DNA from 4 places in the Thioalkalivibrio sp. ALE30 genome. Region 4 is predicted to be linked to each of the others. Evidence: predicted binding sites of a transcription regulator. Region 4 holds the regulator's gene; each other region holds the start of a gene.
The links. The regulator FliA, encoded in region 4, starts transcription of late flagellar genes. The targets are predictions, from matches to a motif close to GCTAAAGTTNNNNNNNNNNCNGCCGATA.

Region 1 (3,254 bases), 130 kb from region 4:
GACCTCAGCCATGTCCATGGCCTCAATCGCCGGTCCGGCGGAACCGGGAGCCGTTGATTCCGAACGATTGTCCGCTCGAGCCACGGCCTCCGGTCGCACCTCGCCACGAACAAGACCCGCACCGGGACCCGGGACCTTGGCTCCCTCGCCCCCGCGCGGGTTCACTGCCACCAGCGGTGATGTGATATTGCCGATTCCATCACTCATATCGCTGTCCTCTTCAGAAGGGGAGGATGGCGCCCTCGCCATCCTCCCTCAACCAGAAGCCCGAGTGATCGAGCTTACTGCAGCAGGGCCAGCACGTTCTGCGGAACCGCGTTAGCCTGCGAGAGCACCGAGGTACCCGCCTGCTGCAGAACCTGGGCTCGGGTCAACTCGGCCGTCTCGGCCGCGAAGTCCGCATCCTGGATCCGCGAACGGGCGGCGGACAGGTTCTCCGAGGAAATTTCCAGGTTGTTGATGGTGTTCTCGAAGCGGATCTGAACCGCACCCAGCTCGGCTCGGAGACCGTTCACCTGCTGCAGGGCAAAGTCGAGAGTTTGAAGCGCACTCTGAGCATTGTCGAACGTCAGGACGTTCACCTCGCCCAGGACGCTGTTTTCCGGATCGATATCATCCAGACCCAAGTCGCCGTCTGCACCACCCTGCACGTTGATCGCACCATCAACCTCAGTGGACAGCTCAATGCCAGCCAGAAAGGTCTCATCAATTCCACCCAGGACGTCTGCGTCACCAGCCTCGGAAATCTCGATGGAAGACGAAGAACTCGTAAGCACTAGGCCGCCATCGTCAGCAGCTGTAACTCCTGTCTGTGCCGACACATCGTTGATTTTGGCAATGGTAGACGCAAGGTCATCACTGTCGTCCAGCGTTATATTGACGTTGTTAATCGTCAGAGTCGCAGTCTGGCCACCCGCAAGCTCATTATTGAACGTGAAGTCATCTGCAACTGTTTGCGAGGCAACGGAAGCAAACACTTCGCTATCGGCCGACACCGCATTGATGGCGTTGACGATATCCTGGGTCGTGCTGTTTTCGTCGATGTTACTGAGGTCGACTTCAGCGCCATTGATACTGAGGTCAGCCAGTGTTTCCAGATCCGAAGCAGCAATCGCACTCCCGACATCCGTCGCAGCCCCCAATTGCGAGGTGCGGGCATCAACGCCATCAACCGAGATCGTTTGTCCCTGGTTGGCGCCCACCTGGAAAGTCAAATCCGACAGCGTACCGTCCAGGATCTTCTGGCCGTTAAATTCCGTAGCATCCGCCACGCGACCAACTTCGGCGATCAGCTGCTGCACTTCGTTGTTCAGCGCCTGACGATCTTGGGCCGAGTTGGTGTCGTTGGAGGACTGCACGGCCAGCTCCCGGATACGCTGCAGCGCGTCGCCGATGGTGCCCAGCGCGCCTTCCGCGGTCTGCGAGAAGGAGATGCCGTCGTTGGCGTTACGCACGGCCTGATTCAGGCCGCGGATCTGGGTAGTAAAGCGCTCGGCAATCGCCAGACCGGCTGCGTCATCCTTGGCGCTGTTGATACGCAGGCCCGAGGACAGACGCTCCAGGCTCTGAGCCAACGCGCCCTGGGAATTGTTCAGGTTGCGCTGCGCGTTCAGGGAAAGAACGTTGGTGTTAATTACTTGGGACATGATCGCTCTCCTGTAGAGTCGTTCGTCACCGCCTCGGGCGGTTCTGGTGAACGGGCCGATCCCCGCTCTCAGATGCCTTAACGACCTTTCCCACAGAACCTTTAGCCCATCTTTGAAATTTTTTTCGCCGCGGGCGGCAAATCCTTGCCGCCCGCGGCGCATGCGCCCTCCAACCCGCCACACCACGCGCCACAGCCACGCCATCATCGGCACCCCATGCGCCGCCGTCACCCCCACCGGAGCGCACCCTTCATCGTCATCCCGGCCGGAGCGCAGCGGAGAGCCGGGATCTCCCCACGCCGGACCAGCCCCAACGTACGGCTAGCCCGTACCGTGGAGATTCCGGACAACCGCTGCGCGGTTTCCGGAATGATAATGCTGTGGCGTAGGAAGCGAGCCCTCTCGCCGATCGGGCCTGGCCACCGCTCGGCGTTTCAGAGGCTTTGTACACAGGCCCCGGAATTCAACCTTGGCTCCACACCACCCACGCAACGCGATAGCCCACCGCCGGTCCCGCTACTGTAGGAGCCCAGCCCCCTGGGCGATCGGGCCGGGCATCTGGCATTGATGAAGGGAAATCGCCCAGAGGGCTGGGCTCCTACAAGTGTTACCCCGACAACGGGGGCTCAGATCAGCCAGGTGGTACCGATGCGGTGCTCAGGCGTGGCGCCGGGGATCAGGTCCATCAGGAGCCAGCCGAAGATCAGGGTGATGAAGGCGCCGCTGAAGATGGTGGCCACGAACAGGCCGATGCGGTTGCCGCGGCGCAGGCCGACGATCTCGCGCAGGGACCAGTAGAGCAGCCACAGCGAGTACATGATCAGCAGCAGGCCGATGCCGTTGCCCCAGGGCCAGGGGAATGCGGCGACGACCTTGCCCACCCAGCCGGGCAGCAACCCGACCGTTACGGCCAGCATGGCCCGGTCCGGGTGCGAGTAGCCCTGGAACAGTTCGGTCAGGTAGTGCGCGGACCAGGCCATCCCCAGGACCCCGATGCTCATCGCCAGCGCGCTGTAGACGCCAAAGCCCCACGCCCCGGGCATTGCCTCGGGTGGCAGCCCGGTCGGCATGATCTGGTACAGCCACTGACTGGCGATCACGCTGACCAGCAGCACCGGCAACGCCAGGCCCAGGAACGTCTGCCACCAGGGCGGTGCCAGCTCGATCGCCCGCGCATCACGCACAACCGCCAGCGGGTTCACGAGCGCGCGCAGCGTCATGCGGGCCGGATTCAGTCTCACGGGAACGGTCATCACCAGAGTATGTGGCAATTACGTGACCGTTCGATGACAGGTTTTGCTAACTTCCGACATGCACCATCTGGTTCTGGACCGGGAGACGCATCATTGGCTCGCTTGACGATCCGTTTGCCTGACGAAAAGTACGAACGTCTGAAGGTTCTGGCGCGCGAACGCGGGACCAGCGTGAATCGCCTTGTGGACGGGATGGCCACGCTGATGATTGCCGAGCACGACGCGGAAACCCGTTTCCGGGCTCGTGCCTTGCGCGGGCAGGGTCGGGAGCAGGAAGGTCTGGCCCTGCTGGACAAGGCGATGGGAGGGCCCTCGCCGGATTAAGTTCTAATGGAGCCCGAGCGTCAGTACGAGG
Region 2 (3,254 bases), on a different contig from region 4:
CCCTCGCGCAGCATGTCCAGCGTGGCCGGCGGCACCTCGCCGAGTACCCGCACGGCATACTCGCGTTCCAGCGCCATGCTCGGGTGCATCAGCCGGTTGGCCAGCTCACCGTCGGTGGTAAACAGCAGCAGGCCCGAAGTATTCAGGTCCAGCCGGCCTACCGCCACCCAGCGCTGCCCCTTCAGACGCGGCAGGCTGGCAAACACCGGTCGCCGACCCTCGGGATCGGAGCGGCTGCAGATCTCGCCCACCGGCTTGTGATACACGATCCACCGATGTGGATGCTCCGGGCGCCGCACGATACGGCCGCGCACACGGATCACGTCGTGCTCGTCGACCTGATCCCCCAGCTGCGCGGTCCGGTTGTTCACCTGCACCTCGCCACGCTCGATCCAGCCCTCGATCTCGCGCCGCGAACCCAGCCCGCGCGCCGCCAGGACCTTCTGTACCCGCTCCGACATTCCCGGAACTCCAGCAACTCATTAAGATGGGCGCCACGATACACCAACAGGACGTTGCCATGACCGATTCCACGCCGGAGACCACCCCCGTCCGGACGCCGCTGAACATCGCCGTGCTCACCGTCTCCGACAGCCGCGAACTGGCGGAGGACCGCTCCGGCGATGCCCTCGTGGAACGCCTCGAAGGCGCCGGCCACCGCCTGGCCGATCGCGGGATCGTGAAGGACGACATCTACGCCATCCGCGCGGAACTCTCGCGCTGGATCGCCGACCCCGAGATCGATGCGGTGCTCACCACCGGCGGCACTGGCATCACCGGCCGTGACGGCACACCCGAGGCCGCCTCGGTACTGCTGGACAAGACCATCGAGGGCTTCGGCGAGCTGTTCCGCATGCTCTCTTATGAAGAGATCGGCACATCCAGCCTGCAGTCCCGCGCCCTTTCAGGGGTCGCGAACGGCACCTACCTCTTCGTACTGCCCGGCTCCACCGGCGCCTGCCGCACCGCCTGGGACCGCATCATCCAGGCCCAGCTCGACGACCGCACCATGCCCTGCAACCTCACCATGCTGATGCCGCGCCTGACGGAGTCCTGAGGGAAATACGGATTTCACCACGAAGAGCACGAAGGCACGAACAAGGCCAAGCTCGAAAGCGGACCTGATTAGCAACGAGAGTCGGCCAGTCACGGAGATCCTCCGGAGGCGGCATAGCCAGCCGCAGGTCGCTGTAATCCGCGCCTTTCCTGGAATATCACCAGCGCCGCCCTTTACCCCTGCATCGTCATCCCGGCCGGAGCGTAGCGAAAAGCCGGGATCTCCCCCGTCGGGGCAACCCCTGCCGCCAGGATCCCGGATAACGATTACCGGGAAATCCGTCCTTACCGAAACGCGATACACCGTTCCCACAAGAAAAATGCCCAAAATGCTCTAAAAAAGCCTTTGGGCGTGCCGCTACCCCCTGTATCGGGTGCGGCGCTCACACGGATCTGCTTGTCGCCCTCCGACTAGAACAACGAAATGGAAGGACAACGCGATGACATCCCTGAACCCCCTCTCCAGTGTCGGCTTCGGTACCCGCCTGACGCTGATGATCCTGTCTCTCATCGTGGGCGCGATCCTCATCGTTGCCACCCTCATCTTCTTGCAGTACCGCGCCTCCTACACCGACGCGACCATCGACCGGCTTCACGCAATGGGCGAATCCAACGCCCAGTCCTTCAACGAATGGCTCCTGGGGCGGCAGGATGAAATGCGCTACCTCGCAGGCCTCGATGCAGCTCGCGGCATGGACCTCGATGAACTCGAGCACCTGATCGAGCAGATCGCGTCGCTGCGCGGTGAATACGACACGATCTTTGTCGTGAATGCCGACGGCATGGGCGAGGTCGGAGTGGCCTTCGACGGACAGGCGCGCGTCCTCAGCCGCGAGGAGGCGAACGATTTCAATGTGCCCGACCGGGCATGGTTCCAGAGCGCGATCAGTGGGGAGGACACCTTCTCGCGGCCGGTGGTTTCCCGCGCGACGGGCAATCGGGTCAGCACCGTCGCAATTCCGATCGAAGGACCGGATGGCGAACCAATCGCCGTGATGCGCGGGGCGGTGCAACTCGACACGATCTTTGATCGGGTCAACGCGATCGATCTCGGCGAAGGATCCGAGATCTACCTCGTAGACCGCGACCGGCATCCCGTGACACCGGTTGAATCGGCCCCCGATACGGACCAGCCAATCGACACCCGGGCTGCACAGGCGATCGCCGCGGGTGACAGTGGGGTCGGACGCTACCAAAACGCAATCGGGACTGCGGTGATCGGTAGCTTTACCGACATCCCCCTGCTTGGCTGGGGCCTGCTGATGGAGCTCGACGAAGGGGTCGCACTGGCCGAGCTGCAACGCGCGCTTTGGTGGGTCGTCGGCCTCACCATCGCCATCCTGATCGCGGCCTCGCTGATCAGCCTCGGGGTAATCCGCAACGTCCTGCGCACACTAGGGGGCGATCCTGCCTACGCATCGGACGTCGTCCGCCAGGTGTCGGAGGGCGACATGACCGTCCCGATCCAGCTGCGCAAGGACGATGACTCGTCGTTGCTCGCGGCCATCGCCACCATGCAGTCCCGCCTGCGCGAACTGATCGGCAGCGTTCGCGGCCATGCCGAGGAAGTCGCCTCGGCCGCTACCGAGCTTTCACACATCAACGAAGAGACCGACAAGGGTGTAAATCGCCAGAACGCCCAGCTCAGTGACGCGGCCGCAGCGATCAACGAGATGACCGCGACCGTCGAGGAGGTCGCCCGCAACAGCCAGAGCACGGCAGATGTCGTGCGAGAAACCACGGAACAGGCCCAGAGTGGCCGCAACGTGGTCAGCGCATCGGTCACCTCGATCAACAAGCTCTCGAACGAGATCCAGAGCACCGCCGAGGTCATCACGGCGCTCAAGGGTGACAGCGACAATATCGGCGACATCCTGCAGGTCATCAACAACGTCGCCGACCAGACCAACCTGCTGGCTCTGAACGCCGCAATCGAGGCAGCGCGCGCAGGGGAAGACGGTCGTGGGTTCGCGGTGGTCGCCGAGGAGGTTCGCAACCTCGCCGTCCGCACGCAGGAGTCAATCACCGAGATTCAGCAGATGATCGAGGCGGTGCAGAAGCGTGCGGATCAGGCCGTAACGGCGATGGCCGCCAGCCAGACCCAGGCCCAGGATGGCGTGGATCAGGTCAACCAGGCGGGCACGTCGCTCGAACAGATTGTCGCCGCGGTCGAAAAGATCGAGGACATGACGCGGCAA
Region 3 (3,254 bases), on a different contig from region 4:
CGTCCGCCACCACCGCGAAGCCGCGACCCTGCTCGCCGGCGCGGGCGGCCTCGATCGCCGCGTTCAGCGCCAGCAGGTTGGTCTGATCGGCAATGTCGCCGATCACCTCGAGGACCTTGTTGATCTCCTCGGCGTCCTGCGAAAGACGACTGACCACCTCGGCGGCGCTGTCCACCTGAGTGGACAGGCCATTGATCGCGGTGACCGTCTTCTGCACCACCTGCTGGCCGGCGTTCGCATCCTGATCGGTGGTCTGCGCGGCGGCGGCGGCGTCCGCCGCATTCCGGGCCACTTCCTGCACGGTGGCCGTCATCTCGTTCATCGCGGTGGCGACCTGGTCGGTCTCCGCCTTCTGGCGGCGGACCTGCTCGTTGGTCTCCTCGCTGGTCGCGGACAGCTCGTTGGCCGCGGCCGCTACCTGGTCGGAACCGGCCGCCACCTGCTGGATCAGCACCCGGATCTTCTCCACGAAGTTATTGAAAGCGATGGAGAGATCCCCCAGCTCGTTCTTGCCGGATACCTTCAGCTGACGCGTCAGGTCCCCTTCGCCACTAGCGATGTCGTTCAGCCGGTCCACGGTCTGGCACAACGGCCGCACGATGCTGCGCGTCAGGAACCAGGCCAGCAGCGCGCCCAGGACCACAGCAATCACGCCGACCATCACCACGGTACCTGTGGCATTGCGCGCCATGTCGACATAGGCACTGCGATCGACCATCAGCTCGAGGACGCCCACCGCGTCCCCGGAGAAGTCCATCACCGGCCGCGCGATCACCGCCATCGGCTTGCCCTGGTAGGTCACGTTGCGCACGTGTCGCTCGCCACCGAGCACCTCGCGCATCTCGGCGGCGCTGAAGGTGGCCTCGCCATCGATGGTGCCGCCAAAGCGGCTGAAACGTCCGTCGTCCCGCAGGTACAGCGCGACCGGCGCCCCCAGCTCCTCGGTAAACTGCTCGAAGAAGGGATCACCGAAGGACAGGCCAAACTCCACCGAGCCCACGTGCTCACCGTTATGGGCGATCGGCACGACACCTCGAATCCCGAGGCCCGCCACACCCTCTTCCAGACCGGAGATCGGCGCCTGGTTATTGTTGGTATCGACCACGGTCTGGCGGAAGCCGGACAGGTCGTCATCGAAGCGGTCCGGACGATGCACGCGCAGGAAGGACGTCGCCGGCGGCGTATGGAACTGGTACTGGCGCACCCCGTAGTCCGTGCTCAGCGACTCGAAGGTCGGCACGGTCATCGCAGCCAGCCGTTCGCGATCGCCCGTGGCCAATGCCTCCTGGATATCCGGGATGCGGGCGACCGTCTCGGCCATCGCCGTGGCTCGCGCCGCCTCCTGGTCCAGCCGATCCAGCAACTGTCCGGCCAGGTCGTTCAGCTCGCGCTGCTCGGCGCGGTCCGCCATCGTGCCCAGGGCGTTCATCACCACCACCAGCGTCAGCACCACGGCGAGCACGACCACGCCGATGATGCCCACCATGAGCCGCACGCCAATCCGGATATTGTCAAACATGTCTGCGCGTCCTTTCCTGCACCGGTCACGGCCGGCTTCAGAATCAAGATTCAGGTCAGTCGTCCTACCTAGCGGCGGCGAATCCTAAAACTTGAATACGAAGGTACTTTCTTCCCCACAGGTTCTCAGGGGACAAGATTGCTTCGGTGGGCCGCTTCCGAGCTCCGCGCTCAGACGGGCTACAACAACAGAATCTCGGCAAACGCGTAGACCACCAGGCTGATCAGCACCAGCGCCAGCACCGAGAGCAATGCCCCGCCACGCACCATGTCCAGCACCCGCAGCCGGTTGCTGGCGAACACGATGGCGTTGGGTGGCGTCGCCACCGGCAGCATGAAGGCCACCGATGCCGCAAACGCCACCGGCAGGGCCAACAGCAGTACGGGCACCTCCATGCTCAGCGCGAACGCGGTCACCAGCGGCAACAGCGTGGCCGCCGTGGCGGTATTGCTCGTCACATGACTCAGGGTCATGGTCAGGAGCGCCACCCCGGCCATGATCAGGATCAGCGGCCAGGCCTGGGCGATCACCAGGGCATCCGCCGCCAGCTCCGCCAGCCCGCTGGACTCGATCGCCGCACCCAGGCTCAAGCCCCCGCCTACCAGCAACAGCACGCCCCAGGGGAGCTCGCGCGTATTGTCCCAGCTCAGCAGCCGGCGCTGTTCGCGCGACCCCGACGGGACCAGGAACAGCAACCCGGCCCCGAGGATCGCGATGCCGGCATCGGTCAGCGAGATCGGTAGCCAGCCCTCGAGCAGCGGCCGTGTCAGCCAGGCCAGCGCAACCAGCAGAAACACCCCGGCCACCCGCTTTTCCGCGACCGACCAGGGGCCCACGGTCGCGCGCTGTTCGTCCAGCAGCGCGCGCAGACCGTTCAGCTCCACCCGGTGCACCGGAAACACCCAGCGAGTCAGCGACCACCACGCAAGGGCCAGCAGCACCGCCGCCAGCGGCAGCCCCAGGGTCATCCATTCCAGGAACCCGATCTCCATCCCGTGGCGATCCCCGAGGTACGCGGCCGTCAGGGCATTCGGCGGCGAACCGATGATGGTCGCCATGCCCCCGATGTTCGCGGCGAACGCGATGCCCAGCAGGAGCGCCAGGGCCGGGCGTCGCGATTCCATGTCCGGCCCCTGTGGAGACGCGCCGCGCTCGATCAGTCCAAGCACCGAGAGCGCGATCGGCAGCATCAGGGCCGCCGTCGCGGTATTGCTGACCCACATGGACAACCCCGCCGTGGCCAGCATGAAGGCCCCCACGAGCACATGCAGGCGATTGCCGGCGCGCGCCACGATCGCCAGCGCCATGCGCCGGTGGAGATCCCAGCGCTGCACGGCCAGGGCAATGGCGAAGCCGCCCATGAACAGGAAAATGATCGGATTCGCGTACGGCGCGGTGGCCTCGTCCATGGGCACGATGTCGAGCACCGGCAGGACCGCGATCGGCAGGAGCGCCGTCACCGGCAGCGGCAGGGCCTCGCTGATCCACCAGGTCGCCATGAACAGCGTCAGGCCCAGAACCCGCCAGGCCGCCGGATCGAACCCCGCCGGGGCCGGCACCAGCAGGAAGATGACGAAGATCGCCGGCCCCAGCAACAGACCGATGCGCCCGCGCCAGTTCACCGGAGGGGTCTTTTCCGGTTGGGTGTCGCGTTGCCCTGCCGTGTCCTCGGTCGCTGCCATGGGCCTCTTTCGTCGGTCAAACATCAGGGTATACGGCCCGGGCCAAAACCAAC
Region 4 (3,254 bases):
ACCTGGGGCTGGGGTTCGTCAGCGATGGCCAGCGTATTGCCGAGGACTTTCACCGGGTCGATACCGGGTATCTGACCCGACTGGCCCTGGAGGATGCCGCCGATGAACCCGGGGCAGCGGCCAATGCCCGCGAGACCTGGGCGGCCGAGCGCCTGGCGGAGATGGAACCGCCGCGACGCGCGCGCGCCCAGGCACGTCCGGCACGGGCGGCGGAGCCCGCCACGCTGGAACTGATTCAACCGGTCGGGAAGGGGCGCTATGCCACGCACTAACAAGCCGTTGAAGGTCATCGCGGTTGCCTCGGGCAAGGGCGGGGTGGGCAAGACCAACGTATCGGTGAACCTGTCGGTGGGCCTGGCCCGGCTCGGGCGCGAGGTCATGCTGTTCGACGCCGATCTGGGCCTGGCCAACGTGGACCTGCTGCTGGGGATGCGTCCCGAGCGCACGCTGCACGACCTGGTGACCGGTGATGTGGACAGCCTGGAGGATGTGCTCGTCCAGGGGCCGGACGGGGTAAAGGTGGTGCCTTCGGCTTCGGGGATCGCGGCGATGGCCAACCTGACGCCGGCCGAGCATGCCGGTCTGATCCATGCCTTCAGCGCCTATCGCAAACCCCTGGATGTGCTGATCGTGGACACCGCGGCCGGCCTGCAGGAATCCGTGACGTCGTTCTGCCGCGCGGTCCAGGAGACCCTGGTGGTGGTCTGCGACGAGCCCGCCTCGATTACCGACGCTTATGCCCTGATCAAGGTCCTGCACCGCGATCATGGCCTGCGTCGCTTCCGCATGGTGACGAACATGGTCGACGGCCGCGAAGGCGCCGAGCGACTGATGCAGAAACTCAATACCGTCTGCGGCAACTACCTGCCGGAGGTGGTGCTCGACCTGGCCGGCTATATTCCGATGGATGATCACCTGCGCAAGGCGGTGCAGAAACGCGCGCCAGTGGTACAGCAGTACCCCGGGAGCCCGGCGGGGAAGGCCTTTGCCGAACTGGCACGGACCGTAGACCGCTGGCCGGTGGGCGGCGGTGACCACGGTGGCGTCGGGTTTTTCGTGGAACGGATGCTGCAGAGCGCATGATGACGACGCGTAATCGACTTTCCGGCTATCAGGCGGCCTCCGCGGCCAGCGGCGGGCACGAGGAGCTGATTGCCGATCACGTCGAGCTGGTCCACCGCATCGCCCATCACCTGATGGCGCGGCTCCCCGCCTCGGTGCAGGTGGATGACCTGATTCAGGCGGGCATGATCGGGCTGCTCGAGGCGGCGCGCCAGTTCGAGGGCGGCCAGGGCGCGACCTTTGCCACCTACGCCGGGATCCGCATCCGTGGCGCGATGATCGACGAGCTGCGCCGCAGTGACTGGACACCGCGTTCGGTGCACCGCAACAGTCGGCGTATTGCCGCGGCGATCCAGACCGTCGAGGCGCGCGAGGGGCGGGCGGCGCGTGGCAGCGAGGTCGCCGCCGAGCTGGACGTGCCGATCGACCAGTACTACGAGATGCTGCAGGATCACGCCGGAGCCCACCTGTTCGCCCTGGACGACCTCGGCGGGGGTGACGACGGGGCCGATCGCGTGATCGAAGGGCAGGAGGTGTCGCCGGCCCGCACCCTCGAGGCCGGTGAGTTCCGTCAGGAACTGGCCGAAGCCCTCGGCGACCTCCCCGAACGCGAGCGGCTGGTGCTGTCGCTCTACTACATCGAAGAGCTCAACCTGCGCGAGATCGGCGCCGTGCTGGGCGTGACCGAGTCGCGCGTCAGCCAGATCCGAAGTCAGGCCACCATTCGACTGCGCGCCCGCCTGGGTTCGTGGCTCGAAGACGGTACGGCTTTGCAGTTATTCTAAAACCCACCCTACGAATCCCGGAGTGACGTGTGGACAAGGGAATGAAGATTCTCATCGTGGACGACTTTTCCACGATGCGGCGCATTATCAAGAACCTGTTGCGTGATCTTGGCTTCAACAATACCCAGGAAGCCGACGACGGCAGCACCGCGCTGCCTATGCTGCAGAACGGGGATTTCGACTTTCTGATCACCGACTGGAACATGCCCAACATGCCGGGGATCGACTTGCTGAAGGCCGTGCGCGCCGACCCGAACCTCAAGTCCATGCCGGTGCTGATGGTGACGGCGGAGGCCAAGCGCGACCAGATCGTCGAGGCGGCCGAGGCGGGCGTGAACGGCTACGTGGTCAAGCCGTTCACCGCCGAGACGCTGAAGGAAAAGATCGACAAGATCTTCGAACGCATTGAAGCACAGGGATAATCATGGGCCTGTGACCGATATGCCCGACGCCCGTGGCACCGACCGCCGCGGGCGTCGTCCGAAACCTTCCGCGCCGTACCCGCAAGAGGCTTCTCATGACTGAACAGGAACACCCACCACGCGACGATCAGCTGGAGCTTGCGCGGCAGTTGGTCAAGACGCTGGAGGCGGGCGACGACACGGGCGCCCGGGCGCTGGTGCAGGATCTGGCGCGCCCCTATGACCGCGAACTCTTCGACGAGCTGGGCAAGCTGACCCGTGATCTTCACGAGGCCCTGCAAAGCTTCCGCGGCGATTCGCGTCTGGTCGAACTGACCCAGGCGGAGATCCCGGACGCAAAGGAACGCCTGAATTACGTGGTCACGATGACCGAACAGGCGGCCCACGACACCATGAATGCCATCGAGTCGAGCCTGCCGATCGCGGAGTCGTTCAGTCAGCAGGCGGCCGACCTGACGGCGAAGTGGACGCGCTTTCGCAACCGCCAGCTCTCGGTGGAGGAGTTCCGGGACTTTGCCCGCGAGCTCGACACGTTCTTCGCGCAGGCGGGGGAAGACACCGAGGAGCTGCGCCGGCTGCTCTCCGAGGTGCTGATGGCACAGAGCTATCAGGATATTACCGGCCAGGTGATTCGCCGCGTGATCCAGCTGGTGACCGACCTGGAAGAGAACCTGGTGTCCCTGATCCGGCTCTCCAGTGGGCGCATGGAGCAGGTCGAGGCGGCCGAGGCGTCGCTTGAACAACGCGAGGAGGATCGCGAGGCGGACCGCAAGGGTCACGGTCCCAGCGTGCCCAAGACTCAAGATTCCGCCGCGGATGTCGTTCAAGGACAGGACGAGGTGGACGATCTGCTATCGAGCCTGGGCTTCTAGGCAGTTCCCCTCATGCGAATGGCGCCACGCGACCGGAGAGACTGAATGGCCATCGACCCCAATGACGAAATCCTTCAGGACTTCCTGATCGAGGCCGGGGAACTGCTGGAGGG

Region 1: the regulator FliA is predicted to act here: its motif matches at 1,725-1,752, upstream of D107_RS0101505 (flagellin).
Region 2: the regulator FliA is predicted to act here: its motif matches at 1,390-1,417, upstream of D107_RS0107280 (methyl-accepting chemotaxis protein).
Region 3: the regulator FliA is predicted to act here: its motif matches at 1,589-1,616, upstream of D107_RS0107570 (methyl-accepting chemotaxis protein).

The regions. Positions count from the first base shown of each region.
Region 1 is NZ_KB898168.1:334,675-337,928, reverse strand. Features, by position in the region: gene D107_RS14225 (flagellar protein FlaG) at 1-207, opposite strand, end outside; gene D107_RS0101505 (flagellin) at 282-1,646, opposite strand; gene D107_RS0101500 (YIP1 family protein) at 2,273-2,899, opposite strand; gene D107_RS0101495 (hypothetical protein) at 3,014-3,223, shown strand; gene cobS (adenosylcobinamide-GDP ribazoletransferase) at 3,227-3,254, opposite strand, start outside.
Region 2 is NZ_KB898171.1:170,782-174,035, reverse strand. Features, by position in the region: gene rluB (23S rRNA pseudouridine(2605) synthase RluB) at 1-461, opposite strand, end outside; gene moaB (molybdenum cofactor biosynthesis protein B) at 521-1,057, shown strand; gene D107_RS0107280 (methyl-accepting chemotaxis protein) at 1,497-3,254, shown strand, end outside.
Region 3 is NZ_KB898171.1:226,032-229,285, reverse strand. Features, by position in the region: gene D107_RS0107570 (methyl-accepting chemotaxis protein) at 1-1,519, opposite strand, end outside; gene D107_RS0107565 (DASS family sodium-coupled anion symporter) at 1,699-3,201, opposite strand.
Region 4 is NZ_KB898168.1:468,316-471,569, reverse strand. Features, by position in the region: partial or broken gene flhF (flagellar biosynthesis protein FlhF) at 1-90, shown strand, start outside; gene D107_RS0102130 (MinD/ParA family protein) at 259-1,083, shown strand; gene D107_RS0102125 (RNA polymerase sigma factor FliA) at 1,080-1,847, shown strand; gene cheY (chemotaxis response regulator CheY) at 1,889-2,269, shown strand; gene D107_RS0102115 (protein phosphatase CheZ) at 2,365-3,141, shown strand; gene D107_RS0102110 (chemotaxis protein CheA) at 3,187-3,254, shown strand, end outside.